3 regions of the Citrobacter europaeus genome follow, and region 3 is predicted to be linked to each of the others. Evidence: predicted binding sites of a transcription regulator. Region 3 holds the regulator's gene; each other region holds the start of a gene.

Region 1 (7,107 bases), 400 kb from region 3:
TTCAGGCGTTTCTGCACCGTCAAAAAGCCTTTTTCCAGATCGTGTTGATAGCAGACAAACAACAGTCCCATATCCAGTTGACCGGAATTGGTCACACCGAGCGAATAGCTGTAGCCACGGCGCATCATCAGGCTGGAGTCGGTCTCTTTCGTGCGCGGATTCGCCAGGCGGATATGACTGTCGAGCGCAATCACCTCACCCTCGGGATCGCTGGCATAGTCAGGTACATCGTGCTCATGCTGCATACCCAGCGGCGCGCCGGTGTGTTTATCGCGACCAAAAATCGTTTGCTGCTCTTTCAGCGGCGTACGATCCCAGAACTCAACGCGGAACTGAATGAGCCTGACGGCCTGATAGCTTCCGCCTTGCGCCCAGGCAGGTTCGCCCTGCCCATCCGTAACCCACACCACGTCTTGCATCAACTTCGCATCCGTAGCGTCCGGATTCGCGGTGCCGTCTTTAAAGCCAAGCAAATTAACCGGGGTCTCTTTACCTTTGCTACGCGCGGCATGATCGGAAATAAACCCTTCACGTTTCCAGCGCACGCTGAGGAGATCGGGCGTATGTTTAATGATATCGCGCAGCGCGTGGATGACAGTGTCTTGCGTGTTGGCACAAATCTGCAGCAGCATATCGCCATGGCACAGCGCCGCGTCCAGTGAATCATTCGGGAAGCGGGTCATTTTTTGCAGCTTTTTTGGCATCTGCGATTTCAGGCCATAGCGTTCATCGAACAGCGAGGAGCCGACTGACAACGTCATCGTCAGGTTGTCTGGCGCAATATATGCGCCGAGGATACCTGAATCCATAGGGGGAAGACGTGGATTCGGCGTATCCGGAGCCGGTCCGCCGGTGGTCAGAAACGCAAACCGGCTGGTCAACAACCGAAACAAACGTTCGAGATCGGCCTTATCGCTGGCGAGAACATCAAACGCCACCAGCATCATCGATGCCTGCTGCGGCGTCAGGATGCCCGCCTGATGCTGGCCATAAAACGGTTGCGCTTCACTACGTGCATCAGGGGACAGCGTTCCCGGTGCACTTTGCGGTTTTTGCGCGTGGGCAACCGGACATCCCCCGGCAAGCGCAAGCGCGCCACCCAGGGCGCCCATCCCTTTCAGTAAACGTCGGCGTGACGGTTCGCTCACGCCGTTTTCATTATCTTGCTGCATAGTGCTTAATCCAGCCCCAAAACACCGCGTAATTGCGACAAGTCTTCCGCCAGCGTCGTGATTGGCCCTTTCAGCGCATTTCGATCGGCTTCGGTCAGTTTGTCATAGGTTTCAAAGCCGTCTTTGGTACGATATTTGCTCAGAATGGTATCGACTTTTTTGAAGTTCGCATCCACCTTCGCCAGCAGCTCAGCATTGGATTTTTGTAACTGAGGACGCAGGAGATCGACAATTTTCTGCGCACCATCGACGTTGGCCTGGAAATCCCACAAATCGGTATGGCTGTAGCGATCTTCTTCCCCGCTGATTTTGCTGGCAGCAACTTCTTCAATCAGCCCTGCTGCCCCACCAACCACTTTAGACGGTGGGAAAGCCAGCTCGCTAATACGCGTTTGCAGGTCAAGAACATCGCTGTTTAATTGGTCGGCATACTTGTCCATACCTTGAGTGGTATTGTCGCCAAACAGCGCTTTCTCCAGGCGGTGGAAGCCGGTGAATTTGGGATCGGCGGATTTTTGCTCATAATCATCTTCACGCGCATCGATGCTGCCGTCGAGATCGGAGAACAGTTCAGCAATCGGTTCAATACGTTCATAATGCTGACGGGTTGGCGCGTACAGCGATTTCGCTTTTTCCAGATCGCCGGCTTTAATCGCATCGGTGAAGGCTTTGGTCCCCGCAACCAATTGCGCGGTTTCGGCTGTCACATAGGTTTTGTATTCGGTAATCGCGCCGCTCAGACTCAGCAGAGCATCGCTTTGTGCGGCATCCGCTGTTGCACTGCCTTTTACGATCAGTTTACCTTTCGGGTTAGTCAACAGACCGCAGGTCATATCATATTCACCGGGCTGCAGGTTAGCCGTCATTTTCTGGCTAAAGCCTGGCGCAATGTTTTCGCGTTCTTCAACCACCATAACGCCTTTAAGAATTTCCCACTCCAGCGCTTTCTGGCTGTGGTTCTGGATGATGAACTGCGTTTTCCCGGCGTTTACCGTGATCGTCATCGGTTCACATTGTTTGTCGTTAACCGTGACCTTCACCTGCGGAATATCGGCGGCTTGTGCAGTAAAAGCGGAGGCAAACAGCGCGGCAATACCCAACTGCAGCGCACTACGGCGAAAATTAAACGTCATAACCTGGCCCTATAAATAAGTATGTTGTAACTAAAAGATATTCTGCATCGCTTTTTGATCAAGGTGCGGTACGCGATGCCGTAGTGCCTGAACGCGGCGGTAGCGCAAACATAATCAACGCCGGAATCAGGTAGATAAACCAGACAGCGACTTCACTCACGCTTGGCGCTTCCTGATAGCCGAAAATGCCTTCCATCAATGTGCCAAACAGCGAATGCGTCGACAGCACACTGCTCAGGTCAAACGCCACATCCTGAAAATGATTCCACAAACCGGCTTCGTGGAAAGCGCGGATCGCCCCAGCGGCAAGACCGGCAGCCACCAGCAAAATGAACAGGCTGGTCCATTTAAAGAATGCCCCGAGGTTGAGGCGAATGCCGCCGAGGTAAATCAGGTATCCCAGTACCACTGCGGTAGCCAGTCCCAGCATCGCGCCTAACGGCGGCCAGATACCTACATCCTGCTGGAATGCGGCCAGCAGGAAGAACACCGACTCCAGCCCTTCACGGGCAACGGCAAAAAAGACCATCATCACCAGCGCCCAGCCGTGATGGTTGCCACGCTGCAACGCGTTATCGACAGCCTGTTCAAGCTGGACTTTGACGTTGCGCGAAACTTTACGCATCCAGAACACCATCCAGGTGAGGATCACCACGGCAATGACCGCCACGATGCCTTCAAACAGCTCCTGTTCTTTTTGCGGAAATTCACCGGTGGTTTCGTTGATGAAAACTCCTAACGCCAGGCATAATGCCGCCGCCAGCAGAACACCAATCCACATCACACCAATCCATCGACCACGCTGAGTCCGTTTCAGGTAGCTGGCAATCAGGCTGACAATCAGCGCGGCCTCTAACCCTTCGCGCAACATAATTAGAAATGGAACAAACATGCGAAGAACCCTTAAACGTTATTCTCGGTCAATTGATGAAAAGAAAAGTAAATTACAGTGATAGTGATTATCATTACAGTAAAGAAAAACTCAAGCAGAATGTTTTGAGAATGATGACTTAATGTAAACAGTTAGGCGGGTAACGGTTATAGCGAGCTTGCAGCGTAGGTAATAAAAGCCCCCACATGCGGCAATGTCATTAAGTTAACGCCTGTGTATCAGAAAGCATCAACCTGTATTCGCGAAGGTAATGAACATGCTATTTCAGAGAAAGGATTCCGTTCACCTCATGTACATCGTTTCTCTGAAGCACCGATTCCTGTGAACGTGTAAAGGGCGTTCTCCGCCACGCCCTTTACAATCCCGGCTCCCGGCGGGAAAATTGCCGCTCCGCGGTCCCCTCCGTTTATTCCTCCAGGCGACCGGGTCGGGCGCGAGGTAGCGTCCCTGCAAAGCGCGCCCTGAGCCAGCATCCATGCTGGCTCTCCCGGCCTTACGGAAACACGTCGGCAATTTTCAGCCGGACCAGCCACACCTGACCTCCTGCACTTTTATTTGAATATATTTGAACAGCAAAAAAGATTTAGCTGAAAGTCAGAGCGTTGAAGCGATGACCCCGGTCCGGCTGAAAATCGATGAGGCGTTGACGGCTGACCGGGTCTGTCCGCAGGGATGCGGACAGAGGGGACGGCCTGCAGGGACGCAGGCTCGGCCCCGACCCGACAGGCAGACGGCATAAGACGAATAGCTCGCGCAGCGACGATTTTCCCGCCGGGAGCCTGGGATGCAAGGGAGGCGGCGGTGAGCCTCCCTTGCACTTTCACAGGTATAGCGATATCAGAGAAGCAATGCACATAAGGTGAACGGAAACTAATTCAGGGTAAAACGTTCTCCATACATGCTTAACCGAACGGTATTGCGCACACAGCGAGCCTGAGGACAAAGGCAGATTATTCTGCCTGTAAACGCGATGGCGGAGCTGAGTGATAATGCGCATCAGCCTCGGCAAAACGTTGCTGCATAGCCGTTGATGGCGCTTTACCCAGCAGGCTGAAGACCACAATACCGATGCTGCCGAAAACAAAGCCCGGGATGATTTCATACAGACCCAACCAGGCAAACTGCTTCCAGACGATCACCGTCACCGCACCAATGATCATCCCCGCCAGCGCGCCGTTGCGGGTCATACGCGACCACATTACGGAGAACAGGACTACCGGACCAAACGCCGCGCCGAAGCCGGCCCAGGCATAGCTTACCAGACCAAGTACGCGGTTCTCCGGATTCGCCGCCAGCGCGATGGACACCAACGCCACGACCAGCACCATGATGCGGCCAATCCATACCAGCTCTTTCTGGCTGGCATTTTTACGCAGGAACGCTTTGTACAAATCTTCGGTGATTGCGCTGGAACACACCAGCAACTGGCAGCTCAGAGTCGACATAACCGCAGCGAGGATCGCAGACAGCAGAATACCGGCAATCCATGGGTTAAACAGTATTTGCGCCAGTTCAATAAACACACGCTCGGCGTTCTGGTTAACGGCACCGGCAAGCTGTGGGTTGTTGTTAAAGTAAGCAATACCAAAGAAGCCTACGGCCACGGCACCTGCCAGACACAGGATCATCCAGGTCATACTGATACGGCGAGCATGAACGATGCTATGGTGGGAATCTGCCGCCATAAAGCGCGCCAGAATATGCGGCTGGCCAAAGTAACCCAGACCCCAGCCCATCAGGGAAATGATGGCAACAAAATTCAGCCCTTTGAACATGTCCACGTTCTCAATGCTCTTTTGTTTAATCACTTCCAGCGAATCTTCAAATCCACCTACCCCAATAATGACCATTACCGGCGTCAGGATGAGAGCAAAGATCATCAGGCTGGCCTGGACGGTATCTGTCCAGCTTACCGCCAGGAAACCACCAATAAAGGTATAAATGATCGTCGCGGCCGCGCCCGCCCACAGCGCTGTTTCGTAGCTCATGCCAAAGGTGCTTTCAAACAGACGCGCCCCTGCCACAATCCCTGAAGCACAATAGATGGTGAAAAACAGCAGAATAACCAACGCGGAGATAATACGCAGAATTCGGCTTTTATCTTCAAAGCGACCGGTAAAGTAATCCGGTAACGTCAGCGCATTGTTATTGTATTCGGTATGTACGCGTAAACGTCCGGCCACCAACTTCCAGTTGATCCATGCGCCCAAAATAAGGCCGATGGCGATCCAGCTTTCTGAAATGCCCGACAGGAAAATCGCGCCAGGCAAACCCATCAGCAACCAGCCGCTCATGTCAGATGCCCCGGCGGATAACGCGGTCACGAATGGACCCAGACTGCGTCCACCAAGAATGTAATCGTCAAAGTTTTTGGTCGAACGCCATGCAATAAACCCTATCAATATCATGCCGAAAATATAGACACAGAATGTCACTAACATCGGTGTGCTAATAGCCATCAAAACTCTCCAAAATTATGTATCAGCAATGCCGTGGCTTGCCGTTTTATTACCCTGCCGGAACGTGGCAAAGATATCTATGTTTACCAGGGCGACCGTATCCTGCCGGAAGCGATGGTTATTCACAATCGATTTAACACATCATTTACATCAAATTTGATCCAGAGTAGATAGCATTTTTCTGTAGGTTGCACTCTCTCACACTTTTTACGGTTGCACCTTTTAAAAGTGTTAACTACCGCAGAGAAAAAGATTCGGCAATTATTACAGCCTCTTTCATAACGCTCATATTTATTAACATTTCATTCATTTCCAAGCTTGCAAACCAAGTCACATTTAACATGGTTGCACAAAGTTGCAACATAGTAGATATTTCTCGGTAACTATCAGCCCCGTATTTAAGTACAACAGGAGTAAACGGCATGGGAACCACCACGATGGGGGTTAAGCTGGATGACGCCACTCGCGAGCGTATTAAAACAGCAGCATCACGAATCGATCGCACGCCACATTGGCTGATCAAACAAGCCATCTTTAATTATCTCGAAAGACTGGAAAATGACGACGCGCTTCCTGAGCTGCCAGCCCTGCTGGCGGGTGCCGCGAATGAGGGTGAGGAGTCAACCACGCCGCAGAATGAAGCGCATCAGCCTTTCCTGGAATTTGCCGAACAGATCCTGCCGCAGTCAGTTTCGCGCGCGGCAATTACCGCCGCGTACCGCCGCGCCGAAACCGACGCAGTGCCGATGCTGATGGAGCAGGCACGTCTGCCGCAACCCATCGCCGAGCAAGCGCATAAACTGGCGTACGATCTGGCCGACAAACTGCGTAACCAGAAGACCGCCAGCGGCCGCGCCGGGATGGTACAAGGTTTATTGCAGGAATTCTCCCTTTCTTCACAGGAAGGCGTCGCGCTGATGTGTCTGGCGGAAGCCCTGCTGCGTATTCCCGATAAGGCAACCCGCGATGCGTTAATCCGCGACAAAATTAGCAACGGCAACTGGCAGTCGCACATTGGACGCAGCCCCTCCCTGTTCGTCAACGCGGCGACCTGGGGGCTGTTGTTTACCGGTCGTCTGGTTTCTACGCATAACGAAGCCAGCCTCTCACGCTCACTCAACCGTATTATCGGCAAGAGCGGTGAACCACTGGTGCGTAAAGGCGTCGACATGGCAATGCGCCTGATGGGCGAGCAGTTCGTCACCGGAGAGACTATCGCCGAAGCGCTGGCTAACGCGCGTAAACTGGAAGAAAAAGGTTTCCGCTACTCTTACGACATGCTGGGCGAAGCGGCTCTGACCGCCGCCGATGCCCAGGCTTATATGGTTTCGTACCAGCAGGCGATCCACGCCATTGGTAAAGCCTCTAATGGCCGCGGTATCTATGAAGGGCCTGGCATTTCTATCAAGCTGTCGGCGCTGCATCCGCGTTACAGTCGTGCGCAGTACGAT
Region 2 (7,107 bases), 1.9 Mb from region 3:
GCGTCTTCCCCTTGCTTTAGCGCGCGAGACGAGTGGCCGGGTATCAAGCCAGAAGTGCTGGCAGGCTTCCAGCAGCAGTTGAGCGAAGATTTTCAGCGTACGGTGGAGCGTTTTCTGGCATTGCAAACGATGGGTACGGAAACCGCGCGTCAGGATGCGCGAGCGTTGAAGAAAACGGTGCTGGCTTTACCCATGCCGGAAGTCGAGGTGCTTAATGGCGGGCTGGAGATCCTGAAAACAGTCGATCTGCGTGAGCCGCTGTGCTCGGTGGATATGCCTTTCCTGCGGATGTATGGTTATCTTGACGGGCTGGTTCCGCGCAAAGTTATCCCGATGCTGGATGCCCTGTGGCCCCAGAGCGAGTCGTTGGTGTTTGCTAAGGCGGCGCATGCGCCATTTATCTCGCATCCTGCTGAGTTCTGCGCAGCGCTGGTGGCGTTGAAGCAGCGGCTATAAATTCGTTGCGTTGCCCGGCACAGCCACGCTTGCCGGGCTTGAGATTAATGACTGCGCGCAGCCAGATCCTCAGCGGTCAGACCGGTAATTCTGAAGATGGTCAGCGGGTCTATACCATCAGCCTGCATGGTTGATGCAATTCGTAAAGCTTCCTCTCGTTTGCCTTGTTGCAGACCTGTTTGTAACCCCTCTTGTAGCCCTTTCCTATGACCTTCCTGAAGACCATTAAAGTGCCCTTCTTGTCGTAATCTTTCGGCGATAGTCATCAGCTTTTCCTTATGTTGGGGTAAACGTTCGGCGACTTCATATAGGAACTCGCCAAAATGTGCGGTGTCCCCGGCCTGCAGTAAATAATTAAACAGGGCTTTCAACTGGTTGTCATTAGCGTGTCCTTTAACAAGCAGGATGGCCAGCTTTTCTACCAGCCCCATCAAATCGCGTTTACGAATATGTTTTTGGATGAGTTCCAGCAGCGCCATCCGACGATGCTGCATGATCTCGTCATCGGGCACGACGGTGATATCGATCAGTGGAAACGCGGTACTATAAAGTTGTCTGGCGGATTCAGGGTCATCAAACTCGTCCAGCCAACAAAGTGAGTAGGGGTATGGGCTTGCTGAGCCATGATAAAAAAGCATGGGGATCACCAGCGGGAGTTTCTTATGGCCTGCCGCTAAATGGCGGTGCATTACCGCAATGGCATAACGCATCAGCCGAAATGCCATATGGCTATCGGCGGTGCTCTGATGCTCAATAATGGTGTAAATATAGCCATCGCCTTCGCGCGTTTTTAACGACCACAGCACATCGGAATAGTAGGCGCGCAAATCGTCCTCAATAAAACTGCCGGATTCCAGTTGCAGCGTTTTAAGATCGCAAAGTTTTTGCAAAGAGGCTGGAAGATGAAGCTGAATAAAGTCGCGTGCGGTCGCAGGGTTGTTTAAGAACGTTTTGAAAATCGCGTCATGCGGTGTAGCTGTCGTGTCAGTATTCATGGCGATCCGTCACCTGAGAAACAAGATGACGGGACTCTACTTCTCTGGTCGGCAGTAATCATCCACGAGTTGATAACGATGCGCGGCAGGCTGGAGGATAGATCTGTTTTGCTGAAAACAGAGAGGTCTTTGTGGAATCCATTACGCAAAAAGCCGGATATCAGCTTAAACGCTATATCCGGCATCGAACTAGCGTAAAGCCCACCACTCGCGCAGGCAGGCTTTACCTTGCGGACAACTTTTGCAGCTTCCGGAGAGACACCCGTCGGCATCTTCCTGAATCCGCATCGCTTTGCCCATCTTTTCTAACTGATTCAGCATGGCGTCAATCATGGGCTGCGGGGTATGCAGCGTGTGGCTAATTTGTGTCGCCTCCATGCGCCCCCGCAAAGCCAATAAATCACGAACCTGAATAAGCGATGCCATCGTCGATAACCTTAGTGGCAATCGCCAGTGGTGCTTGAACAACAGGAACTTGCCGTCCTGTTGGTTGCCAGCAGCGCGAGGTCCACGCGGCTGCGAGCTCGACGCAGCAGGCCCAGCAACACGATGTTAAACAGGATGACGGCTAAAATGCACACCAGACTGTAGGTCGGGTGTTCTTTGTAGCTGACCGTCTGATAAAACAGCGTCGACAGAGAGTAGGCGATGTTCAGACCCCACAGAATCGAGAAGCTCATCCAGCCACGGCTGGATTCACGTGCGATTGCGCCCATCACTGAAATGCACGGTACATACAGCAGAACAAAGATCAGGTAGCTGTACGCGGCGGCGGCGCTGCCAAATTTCTCGCCCATCACGCCCATTGCGCCTGTCGCCATTTCACCGTCGCCCTTGCTGGCTTCGATAGGGTTAGCCAGCACGCTCAGGCTGAAGGTGTCTTTCAGGCTTTGCCAGGTTTCATCCACCGCGCCGAGCAGTTCGTCACCGAGGTGGAAATCTGCCGGATTGAACTCTTCTTCCTGAATGTTTTCTGCGGTATAGAGCGTGTTCAGCGTACCGACAACCACTTCTTTCGCCATCGCGCCGGTAAACAGACCTACGGTTGCCTGCCAGTTATCTTCGTGAACGCCAATCGGCTTAAAGACAGGGGTAATAACGCGGCTAACGGAGGCCAGAGCAGAGTCGTTGATGTTGTCGACGATTTTTCCGCTCAGCGAGAAGCTGTTAAACGCGCTGAGGAAAATGCTGACGATGATGATGACTTTACCCGCGCGCAGAACGAAGCCTTTCAGGCGTTGCCAGGTCTGAATGATCAGACTCTTAATGTGCGGCACGTGGTACACCGGCAGCTCCATCACGAACGGCGTTGCTTCACCACGCATGATGGTGTGTTTGAGCATCAGACCGGTCAACACCGCCATAACGATACCCAGCACGTACAGTGAGAAGACCGCCAGCGCGCCATTCTGACCAAAGAACGCTGCGGCGAAGACGGCGAAAATCGCCAGACGTGCGCCACAGGACATAAACGGCGCCATCATGATGGTCATCAAACGCTCACGCGGGGCATCCAGCGTACGTGCGCCCATTACAGACGGTACGTTACAGCCAAAGCCGACGATCAGCGGGACAAACGATTTGCCCGGCAGTCCCAGCGCCTGCATCAGTCGGTCCATCACAAACGCGGCGCGCGCCATGTAGCCGGAGTCTTCAAGGAAGGAGAGGAACAGGTACATCATGCCGATTTGCGGTACCAGCGGCAGCACGGTGTTAATCCCGCCGCCAAGGCCCTGGGCCAGGAAGATGGTAAGCCAGTCCGGGAAGTGCAGCGTGTAGCCAATCCACTGAATACCATGGATAAAGAGCGCCACGGAGCCGACGTCAAACAAGGGCTGCAGCGCGCCGCCAATGTTGATGGCGAGCAGGAACATCAGGTACATCACGAACAGGAAAATCGGCAGACCAAGGAAGCGGTTAAGGACGATTTTATCTACAGCGGTGGTGAAACGGCTTGGCTCTGCCGTCAGGGTGTTACTGACGGTATCGCAGATAGCGGCAATGCACTGATAACGCGCATCGGCGATATGCAGCGCCGGATCGTCCATGGTCTCGCTCAGGCGCGCAATGGCGGCATCAAGGTTTTGCGCGGCATCGCCGGCGTAAGCACGGCTGTAGATATCGCCTTCCAGCATCTGCAGGCCCAGCCAGCGACGCTGTTTAAGCGGCATATCTTTGGTCATCGCGTCGGCCAGGGAATCCGCTTCTTGCAGCAGCGGCTGGGCATAATGGACCAGCTCGACGGTGTCGTTTTCTTTATAGCGATCGATCGCCAGCTTCAGCGCTTCAATGCCGCGAGCGCGGGTGGAAACCAGCGGAACCACCGGGCAGCCAAGACGAGCGGAGAGGGCGTCGATATCGATACGGATTTGCTGCTTCTCAGCGATATCCAGCATGTTCAGCGCGACGATGCAGGGGATGCCCAACTCAAGCAGTTGCAACGTCAGGTAGAGGTTGCGCTCAAGGTTTGAAGCATCGACCACGTTGATCAAGAGATCCGCGTCTCCGCTTAAAATATAGTGGCAGGCAATCTGCTCATCGAGAGAGGTTTGCGATGAGATTGTCGTCAGAGAATAGGTGCCGGGTAAATCGACCAGTGTGACCTGATGGTCCGTTGTGGCGAAATGACCTTCTTTACGCTCAACGGTAACGCCAGCCCAGTTGCCTACACGCTGGCGTGCGCCGGTGAGCTGGTTGAATAAAGTTGTCTTGCCGGAATTAGGATTACCAATTAAACCAATGGTTAGTTTTTTCATTTTTATAGACTCACTGTATTAACAGGAAACCGCTTCCACTTCTAATAACGCCAAATCCTTTTTACGCAATACCAGACTTACGCGACGCGTTTCGATATGGATAGGATCGCCGAGCGGGGCGACGCGTACCACGTTGAAGGATGAGCCGGGTAGCATGCCAAGTGACAACAGTTTCTGACGATAAGCTGGGCTGATTTCACGGGCAAAACCGGTAATTTTCCACGCACTGTCAGGAGTGAATTGCATAGGGACCTACTTATATCTCGCTAACTGGATGATTACCTCATGGGGCGAAAGGGCGGCATGAGACCAGATGATTAGCCAACGTAAGGAAAGAGTAAATAATCAACAAATCAATGATAATGAGAATGGTTTCTATCATCAATAGAATAAATGTGACGGAATGTACAATTGGATAATAATTTGAGCCAATTTTGATATTCCTCAATATTTATTCTGGTTGGGCATGAAGGATTCACGGAAGTAATTAGTGGGGATCTTAATGTTTAATTAAGGTTTCATCTGTTAATGAAGTGATAAATATATTGTGGAGCAAAGCGGGAAATAGATTAAATATGCCGGATGGCGACGCTCATGTGTCTTATCCGGCCTACAAATTAATGGCGACAACCAGGCCGGAGAGGGTGTTTACTCCACCATCCGGCACACGGTTTAAACTTAGCGCTTTTTACCCATTGCCGCCGCCAGCGCATCCATCATGGCGCTGTTGCCCGCAGGCTGGGCGTCACGACCACGCGGTTTCGCGGCTTTCGGCGCCGGGCGATTGCTCTGAGTGCGATCGTTATTCCCGCCGCCGCGACGCGCATTGGTTTCACCCGGCTGCTCGTCCAGACGCATGGTCAGCGCGATACGCTTACGCTGCAGGTCCACTTCCAGCACTTTCACCTTCACAATGTCGCCCGCTTTCACCACGGTGTGTGGATCTTCGACGAACTTATTCGACAGCGAAGAGATATGCACCAGACCATCCTGATGCACGCCAATATCAACAAACGCGCCGAAATTGGTGACGTTGGTGACAGCCCCTTCCAGAATCATTCCCGGCAGCAGATCGTTCATGGTTTCGACGCCATCAGCAAACTGCGCGGTTTTAAATTCAGGACGTGGGTCACGGCCCGGTTTTTCCAGCTCTTTGATGATGTCGGTGACGGTCGGCACCCCGAAGCGTTCGTCGGTAAAATCGGCGGCTTTCAGATTGCGCAGTTCGCTGCTGTTGCCCATCAGATCGCGCAGCGATTGCTCGGTGGCGGCCAGAATGCGTTCCACAATCGGATAAGCTTCCGGGTGAACGGTAGAGGCATCCAGCGGGTTATCGCCGTGGTTGATACGCAGGAAGCCCGCGCACTGTTCAAAGGCTTTAGGCCCCAGACGGCTGACTTTTAGCAGTTGCTGACGGTTCTGGAACTGACCGTTCTCATCGCGCCAGGCGACGATGTTTTGCGCCATCATGCGCGTCAGGCCGGCAACGCGGGTCAGCAGTGGTACGGAGGCGGTATTCAGATCGACGCCGACGGCGTTCACACAGTCTTCCACTACCGCATCCAGCTTACGCGCCAGCTGCGTCTGGCTAACGTCGTGCTGATACTGGCCCACACCGATAGATTTCGGATCGATTTTCACCAGCTCAGCCAGCGGATCCTGCAGACGACGGGCGATAGACACCGCACCGCGTAGCGAAACGTCGAGGTCCGGGAACTCCAACGCCGCCAGCTCGGAAGCAGAGTAAACCGATGCCCCAGCTTCACTGACGATCACTTTCTGTGCGGTCACTTGCGGGAACTGCTTCTGTACGTCGAGGAAGAAACGCTCGGTTTCGCGCGACGCCGTACCGTTACCAATCGCCACCAGCTCAACGTTATATTTTTCGCATAACCCCGCAACGGCAACAGCGGCTTTGGCGGCCTGGCCGGTATGCGGATAAATGGTATCGGTCGCGACCAGCTTGCCGGTACCGTCAACTACCGCCACTTTTACACCGGTACGCAGACCAGGATCGAGCCCCATGGTGGCGCGCAGTCCGGCCGGGGCGGCCATCAGCAGGTCATGCAGGTTACGGGCAAAGACGTTGATCGCTTCATCTTCCGCACGTTCGCGCACGGTACCCATCAGCTCGGTTTCAAGGTGCATCAGCACTTTGATGCGCCACGTCCAGCTAACCACGCCTTTACGCCAGCTGTCGGCAGGTGCATTGTTCAGGCGCAGTCCCAGGTGATCCTGGATAATCTGCTCGCCGTGGCTCTCTTTTGGCGGCTCATCGAATTGCGGATCGGCGTTCAGTGAAAGCTGCAACACACCTTCATTACGACCACGGAACATGGCCAGGGCACGGTGGGATGGCACGGTGGAGATAGGCTCGTGGTGATCGAAGTAGTCGCGGAACTTAGCGCCTTCCTCTTCTTTACCGCTGACCACGGTGGCGACCAGGTGGGCGTTTTTCCACAGATAATCACGCACTTTGGCTAGCAGCGCGGCGTCTTCGGCGAAGCGCTCCATCAGAATGTAGCGGGCGCCGTCGAGGGCGGCTTTGGTATCCGCCACGCCGTTTTCGGCATTGAGATATTTTGCGGCTTCCGTTTCCGGGTCGTGGGATGGTTCGTTCCACAACAGGTCTGCCAGTGGCTCCAGTCCGGCCTCAATAGCGATCTGCCCACGGGTGCGGCGCTTAGGTTTGTACGGCAGATAGAGATCTTCGAGTTCGGTCTTACTTAACGTGCCGTTGATCGCGTTCGCCAGATCGTCGGTCAGTTTGCCTTGCTCGCCGATAGATTTCAGGATTGCCTGACGGCGGTCTTCCAGTTCACGCAGATATCCCAGACGGGTCTCCAGATTACGCAGTTGCGTATCGTCCAGACCGCCGGTGATTTCCTTACGATAACGTG
Region 3 (7,107 bases):
GGCGGAACGCGGCATACCCGGAGAGATCTCGCGCCAGAAGCGGATCACGCCCGCCATCAGCAAACCGATCGCCAGAATAAAGACCGAACCAAACATCCAGGCCAGCAGGTTATGCGGGAAAATTTGATAGAAATCCCCGGCCAGCGGAGGATGGAATAGTGAACCTTTCAAACCGATGGCGAGGAGTAAAAACAGGATCAGACCGAAAACCAGCGCCAGCGTCACGGTGACACCTGCGCGACGATAAAGCGCGCCAAAGGCGGCGGGTTGCGCGTAGTGCTGATAGGTTTCGAGCCGGACTTCCGCCATCGCTTTCGGTACGTTGATGGCAAATTCATGAGGTGGGGCGTACTGACACGCGTGCAGGCAAGCGCCGCAGTTATGGCACAAGTTTGCCAGATAATTGATATCCGCTTTACCGAATTCCAGGCGCTGCGTCATGGCCGGGAACACGGCGCAAAATCCTTCACAATAGCGACAGGCGTTGCAGACCTGCATCACGCGTTCAACTTCCGCTTCCGGTTCAGTGATAATTTGCGCTTCGATAATCAGTTTCTCAAGCTGCCTCATGACGAGTCTCCTTACGTGCGGCCAGCGCGGCTTCTTTTCCGGCAATACGGCCAAAGGTTGTGCCGATTGACATGCCCACACCTGCGGTGTAGCCCTTGCCCAGCACGTTGCCTGCCATCATCTCTCCGGCGACGAACAGGTTACGGCTTGGCTGCCCGGCAAAGTGAACGGCAGCGCGCTCGTTCACTTTTAACCCGAGATAGGTGAAGGTGATCCCTGGTCGCAGGGCATAGCCGTAGTATGGCGGTTGGTCCAGCGGTCGTGCCCAGTGCGTTTTCGCGGGTAGCAAATCTTTGGTGGCGCAGTTATCCAGAACGGTATGGTCGAACTGGCCGGGCTGGCAGGCGTTGTTGTACTCCGTCACGGTGTGGGTAAAGCGTTCACCATTCAGCCCCAACTGATGAGCCAGTTCTGCCAGCGTATTGGCCTGTGCGCCAGGAAAGACCGGAGGCATGAAGTGGCCGATGGCTTTACTGTCGATGATGGAGTAACCAATCTGCCCTGGCTGTTGAGCGACCAGACGTCCCCAGATGGCGTAGCGTTTCGGCCAGAAATCTTCGCCCTCATCATAAAAACGCTCAGCGTCACGGTTGACGACTATGCCGAGCGAAACGCAGTCCACGCGGGTGCAAATTCCGCCGTCATATAATGGCGCTCTGGCGTCAATGGCTACGCAGTGTGACTGGGAGGGTTCGCCGATAATGTCGGCTCCGGCATCCATCATAAATTTGAGCAGTACGCCCTGGTTAAAGCGCGTACCGCGAATCAGGAAGTTATCCGCAGGCCACTCGCCGCGCTCGTTCTCTCCCCACGCTTCTCGCAGCCATTCGCGGTTAGACTCAAACCCGCCCGCGGCAAGCACGCAGGATTTCGCTGTGATACGCTCGTTGCCTGACAGCGCCGCCACGAACTCGCCATTGTGCAGTTCAAGCGCCTGCACCGGTGTGTTATAGCGGATTTGTACGCCCAGCTTTTCTGCGCTGCGATAATAGGCATTCACGAGAGCTTTACCGCCCCCCATAAAAAAAGCGTTGGTTCGCGCCACGTGTAAAGCGCCAGAGAGTGGAGGCTGAAAATTGACGCCGTGCTGGCGCATCCAGTCGCGGCAATGTGATGAGGTACGGATCACCAGACGCGCCAGGGCTTCGTTGGTATTTCCTTCTGTTACGCGCTGCAGGTCTTGCCAGAACTCCTCTTCCGGATAGCTTTCTACCAGCACATCCTGCGGCGCATCATGCATACAGCGCAGATTACGCGTGTGTTGGGAATTTCCCCCACGCCATTCCCGGGGAGCCGCTTCGAGTAGTAAAACGGAAGCGCCTTGCTCCCGGGCGGTAAGGGCAGCGCATAAGGCAGCATTGCCACCGCCAATCACCAGAACATCAACCATCGTATACTCCATTACCATTTAACTAATTGTTAAATTTGTAATTGAAATGTATACGTGCGGCTTGTGCGGGCGCTATGACGTAGCGCTAAAGAGGGCTTTAGTTATTGTAAAGGATGGCACCTGGCCAGCTTCCTGCTTCTACCAGTTGATGCATCACTTTCGTCAGTACCACGCGGGCAGCGAGGCCCGCCGGGGTGAGCTCATCGTCAGATAGGCTCACCAGAAAATTGGGGCGGCTAAGTATCGGATTATGGACGCCGATCACTCTTAGCGTCTCTTTATCGAGATGGGAAATCGCCGCTCCGGGTTGAAGAGTGGCGCCAATGCCACTGCGCACGGCGCGCATCAGCAGCGCCAGACCATCAATTTCTGTAGCGATCTCAATGTTCAGCGCGTGTTCCTGACTAATTGCCTCCAGCCTGCCGCGCAGACCGTGGCCTGGGCTTGGCATTATCAATGGAATACTCGCCAGTTGGGCAGGCGCAATATTGTCATCGGCAATATCAGCCAGTAGGGCATGGGTCCCAATCAAAAACAGCCGTTCTTCGAGAATCGGTCTGGCACTCCAGCGCAGGATCTTTTCTTTTTGAAACACCACAGCCAGATCAATCTGGCGGGTATTAATCATCCGTTCCAGATTACCAGAGAGACTTTCCACCACGTGCAGGCGAACATCGCTATAGCTTTCCCGCATGGCGTGAATAAAAGGCATACCGAGAACGGAAGCGGTACTGGGAGCCATACCGACGCTGACGTGCCCGGAAAGCCGGGACTCTCGTGCGGCGAGGATCGCATCGTCTGCGTGACGGAGCGCCAGCTGCGCCTGGGAGTAAAAAGCCAGTCCGGCGCTGGTCGGCGTCACGCCTCGCGAGGTGCGCTGCAGCAGGCGAATAGCGAGTTCGTTTTCCAGACGCGACATTTGCTGGCTGAGTGCCGAAACCCCGATATTGAGATCGAGCGCCGCGCTACCCATGCTGCCGGTTTCTACAATGCGCACAAAATAGCGTAGCTGGCGAAGTTCCATTTCGACTCTCCGGAAGGGGCAATTGATTTTTACATTAAAGCAACACAGGAGCGGAGGGAAGGGGAAAAGGGCAGGTAACGCCCATAAAAAAAGCCAACCGGAGGGTTGGCTTTTCAGAAAGCATTACATTATTTGCCGTCGTGGGCGTGCTCATCTTCGCGGCAATCGCCTTCGGCGCAGTGACCGTAAAGATAGAGGCTATGGTTAGTTAAGCGAATGCCATGTTTAGCCGCAATCTCACGCTGGCGGGCTTCGATGGAATCATCGCTGAACTCGACCACTTTGCCGCAGTCAAGGCAGATGAGGTGATCGTGATGATGCTGTTGAGTCAGTTCGAAGACGGATTTACCACCTTCAAAATTATGGCGGGTCACGATACCGGCATCATCAAACTGGTTCAGCACGCGATACACGGTCGCCAGACCAATTTCTTCACCCATATCGATCAGGCGTTTGTATAAGTCTTCCGCACTGACGTGATGGTTATCCGGTTCCTGAAGAACTTCCAGAATTTTTAAACGAGGAAGCGTTACTTTCAGGCCAGCCTTCTTTAATGCGGTATTGTTGTCAGTCATGCGGAATCTGTCCTGTAGCTAAACGATTCACTTCATTAACAGAAGTGACAGAAATTGCACTTGAGATAATGCGATTCATTATAGAACTGCCATGGCTAAATGAAAACTGCAAGTCTCTGGCATATATTGTTAATCAAAACGTGGTATCGCCGACAAACACACTGTGCAACACCCGATTGGCATCCAGCCATTGTACAGGGTCAGACGAAAAAGTTACAAATTTGTAGCAATTATTTTGATTGGTTTTATCTATTGATGCGGCGCAGATGGAAATCTGCGCCGCACGAAATCAGGCATTGATGATTTCGTCGAGGTGCAGCTCTTCAGAGATCTGCTTAACCCATTTTTCTACGCGCTCAGCGGTCAGTTCAGGCTGGCGATCTTCATCGATAGCCAGACCGACAAAGTGGTCGTCGTCAGCCAGACCTTTGGACGCTTCAAAGTGATAACCCGCTGTCGGCCAGTGACCAACGATGGTTGCGCCGCGCGGTTCGATGATGTCGCGAATTGTGCCTAACGCATCGCAGAAATATTCTGCGTAATCTTCCTGGTCGCCGCAGCCGAACAATGCAACCAGTTTGCCGTTAAAATCAATGTCTTCGAGGGTTGGGAAGAAATCGTCCCAGTCACACTGCGCTTCACCGTAGTACCAGGTTGGGATGCCGAGTAGCAGAATGTCATACCCTTCGAGGTCTTCTTTGCTGCTTTTTGCAATGTCATGAACATCGGCAACGTCTTTACCAAGCTGTTTTTGAATCATTTTTGCGATGTTTTCGGTGTTACCGGTGTCGCTGCCGAAAAAGATGCCAGTGATTGCCATGAGTAAAATAACCTCTTGAAACTTATTGAAATGGTGGTGGCGCATTGCCCACGGATAAGGGCAATCATAGCAGAACAGTCAGGCATGCGGAAACAGCAAACACGCAGGACTGCACTCTGTGCTACACGATTTATGATTTAGAGCAGAAATTCAGACTAAGCCTGACCGCGCAATGCGCTGAGTTGGGCCATCAGCATCTCTTCGATGAGTTCACTGCGACTCATATTGCGCGCCTCGGCCAGCTCGTTCAGAGCGTCAACGGCATCAGCGTTCAGTTTCAGTTCGACACGCTTAAGCCCGCGAACTTTATCGCGTTTAAGCTGATTACGTTTGTTAATACGTAACTGTTCATCACGCGAGAGCGGATTAGTTTTGGGTCGTCCCGGGCGACGCTCCTGCGCGAACAGATCTAATGTCGTACGGTCCGTTTGTTCTTTGGCCATGATCTTGGTGACTTCGGGGAAACAATCAGCCAGGCGTCTGCCCGGATGGATAGCGCGCCATAATACATCAGCAGGGGGGACACGCCAACGCCCACGCGCGTAATCGCGCGCAGACGCTGAGTTTTTAATCAGTTAGCCTGCTCGTCCAGATAACGACGGATGGCGCGCAGCACCGCCTCCGGTTTTTCTGCATGCACCCAATGACCCGCGCCAGCAATAACGTGCGCCCGAGCCTGCGGGAATTGCGCCAGCAGCTGTTCGCGATACGCTTCGGTAACATACGGTGAGTTGCCGCCAGGGATAAACAGCGCCGGGTGCTCCCACGGCGGAATGGTCTCCCAACCGACGATATGGGGATATTGATCCCACAGCACGGGAACGTTAAAACGCCACTCGCCGTCGACAAATGATTTCAGCAGAAATTGGATAACGCCTTCTTCTTGCAGATGTTGACGCATGACGCTCGCCGCCTGCTGACGCGAAGTGGCCTGCGCATCGGTTACAGCATTGATTGCCGCAAAAATCTCATCGTGACGGCGCACATGATAGTCAACGGGGGCGATGTCGATGGCCACCAGCCGTTCGACACGCTCCGGGGCCAGTGCGGTCAACGCCATGACGGCTTTACCCCCCATCGAGTGACCAATAAAGATCGCTTTATCTATCTGCCGATCGTCCAGAGTATCCAGCAGATCTTGCGCCATGGCCGGATAATTCATCTCAGGCGAGCGAGGGGAGAGTCCATGGTTTCGCATATCAACCTGGATGATATCGTGATCGGCTACCAGGGAGCGCGCCAGGATCCCCAGGTTATCCAGACTGCCAAACAGGCCGTGAACCAGGACGATGGGAGAATTATTGTGCAGGTTTTGCGCAGATTGCGCTCGGATATTCAATTTCATGGCAAAGTTCTTTTTTTCACACTCACGGGTTAGGGTATCATGTTGACCATTCTGCCACATGGCTGCAACAACTACGGTTACTCCGAGTTTTGCCCGCCACCAGGCTTGACGCTATCCGCTGTTGGGATTTGTCTTTACACTACGCGTGTTGACCCAACAACTTGTATTCAGCTAAACACTGCACTGGATTAAGATGAAAACGATTGAAGTTGATGATGAACTCTATAGCTATATTGCCAGCCACACCAAGCATATCGGCGAGAGCGCATCCGACATTTTACGGCGTATGTTGAAATTTTCCGCCGCATCACAGCCTGTCACTCCGGTAGTTAAAGAAGTCCGCGCTGTGCAAGCCGTCGTGGAAGCGAAGCCGGTTAACCCCGTAAAAGATAAAGTGCGCGCCATGCGTGAACTGCTGCTGTCCGACGAATACGCGGAGCAGAAGAAAGCAGTAAATCGCTTTATGCTGGTGCTGTCTACACTCTATTCACTGGATCAAAACGCGTTCGCCGAAGCAACAGAATCGTTGCATGGTCGTACGCGCGTTTATTTTGCAGCGGATGAACAGACGCTGCTGAAAAATGGTAATCAAACCAAACCAAAACACGTGCCAGGCACGCCGTACTGGGTGATCACCAATACCAATACCGGCCGTAAATGCAGCATGGTTGAGCACATCATGCAGTCAATGCAATTCCCTGCGGAATTGATTGAAAAGGTTTGCGGAACAATTTAATCCTTGCATTAGAAGGACCAGGCAATGGCAATCCACAACCGTGCAGGTCAACCTGCGCAACAGAGTGATTTGATTAACGTCGCCCAACTGACGGCACAGTACTATGTACTGAAACCAACGGCAGGGAACGCTGAGCACGCCGTCAAGTTCGGTACGTCCGGACATCGCGGTAGTGCAGGTCGTCATAGTTTTAACGAGCCGCATATTCTGGCTATCGCTCAGGCGATTGCTGAAGAACGTGCGAAGAACGGGATTACTGGCCCGTGCTATGTGGGCAAGGATACCCACGCGCTGTCTGAACCGGCTTTTATCTCTGTACTGGAAGTGCTGGCGGCGAACGGCGTTGAAGTCATCGTGCAGGAAAATAACGGCTTTACGCCAACCCCTGCCGTGTCGAACGCTATCCTGGTCCACAACAAAAAAGGCGGCCCTCTGGCGGATGGCATTGTGATTACGCCGTCCCACAACCCACCGGAAGATGGCGGCATTAAATACAACCCGCCAAACGGTGGTCCGGCAGATACCAACGTCACCAAAGTGGTGGAAGACAGGGCTAACGCCCTGTTGGCTGACGGTCTGCAAGGTGTGAAGCGTATGTCGCTGGACGCTGCGCTGGCATCGGGTCATGTCAAAGAGCAGGACCTGGT

What was found. The regulator Fur, encoded in region 3, represses iron uptake genes when iron is present. The targets are predictions, from matches to a motif close to ATAATAATGAGAACNACTATCAA.
Region 1: the regulator Fur is predicted to act here: its motif matches at 3,255-3,277, upstream of efeU (iron uptake transporter permease EfeU).
Region 2: the regulator Fur is predicted to act here: its motif matches at 4,564-4,586, upstream of feoA (ferrous iron transporter A).

What each region holds. Positions count from the first base shown of each region.
Region 1 is NZ_CP148084.1:3,145,727-3,152,833, forward strand. It holds gene efeB (iron uptake transporter deferrochelatase/peroxidase subunit) at 1-1,172, opposite strand, end outside; gene efeO (iron uptake system protein EfeO) at 1,178-2,305, opposite strand; gene efeU (iron uptake transporter permease EfeU) at 2,364-3,197, opposite strand; gene putP (sodium/proline symporter PutP) at 4,148-5,656, opposite strand; gene putA (trifunctional transcriptional regulator/proline dehydrogenase/L-glutamate gamma-semialdehyde dehydrogenase) at 6,079-7,107, shown strand, end outside.
Region 2 is NZ_CP148084.1:342,841-349,947, forward strand. It holds gene bioH (pimeloyl-ACP methyl ester esterase BioH) at 1-456, shown strand, start outside; gene WHR59_RS01585 (Rpn family recombination-promoting nuclease/putative transposase) at 501-1,451, opposite strand; gene feoC ([Fe-S]-dependent transcriptional repressor FeoC) at 1,641-1,877, opposite strand; gene feoB (Fe(2+) transporter permease subunit FeoB) at 1,889-4,207, opposite strand; gene feoA (ferrous iron transporter A) at 4,226-4,453, opposite strand; gene WHR59_RS01605 (Tex family protein) at 4,886-7,107, opposite strand, start outside.
Region 3 is NZ_CP148084.1:3,543,054-3,550,160, reverse strand. It holds gene tcuB (tricarballylate utilization 4Fe-4S protein TcuB) at 1-570, opposite strand, end outside; gene tcuA (FAD-dependent tricarballylate dehydrogenase TcuA) at 557-1,960, opposite strand; gene tcuR (tricarballylate utilization LysR family transcriptional regulator TcuR) at 2,058-2,984, opposite strand; gene fur (ferric iron uptake transcriptional regulator) at 3,113-3,559, opposite strand; gene WHR59_RS16785 (ryhB-regulated fur leader peptide) at 3,552-3,638, opposite strand; gene fldA (flavodoxin FldA) at 3,849-4,379, opposite strand; gene ybfE (LexA regulated protein) at 4,535-4,822, opposite strand; gene ybfF (esterase) at 4,951-5,724, opposite strand; gene seqA (replication initiation negative regulator SeqA) at 5,918-6,460, shown strand; gene pgm (phosphoglucomutase (alpha-D-glucose-1,6-bisphosphate-dependent)) at 6,485-7,107, shown strand, end outside.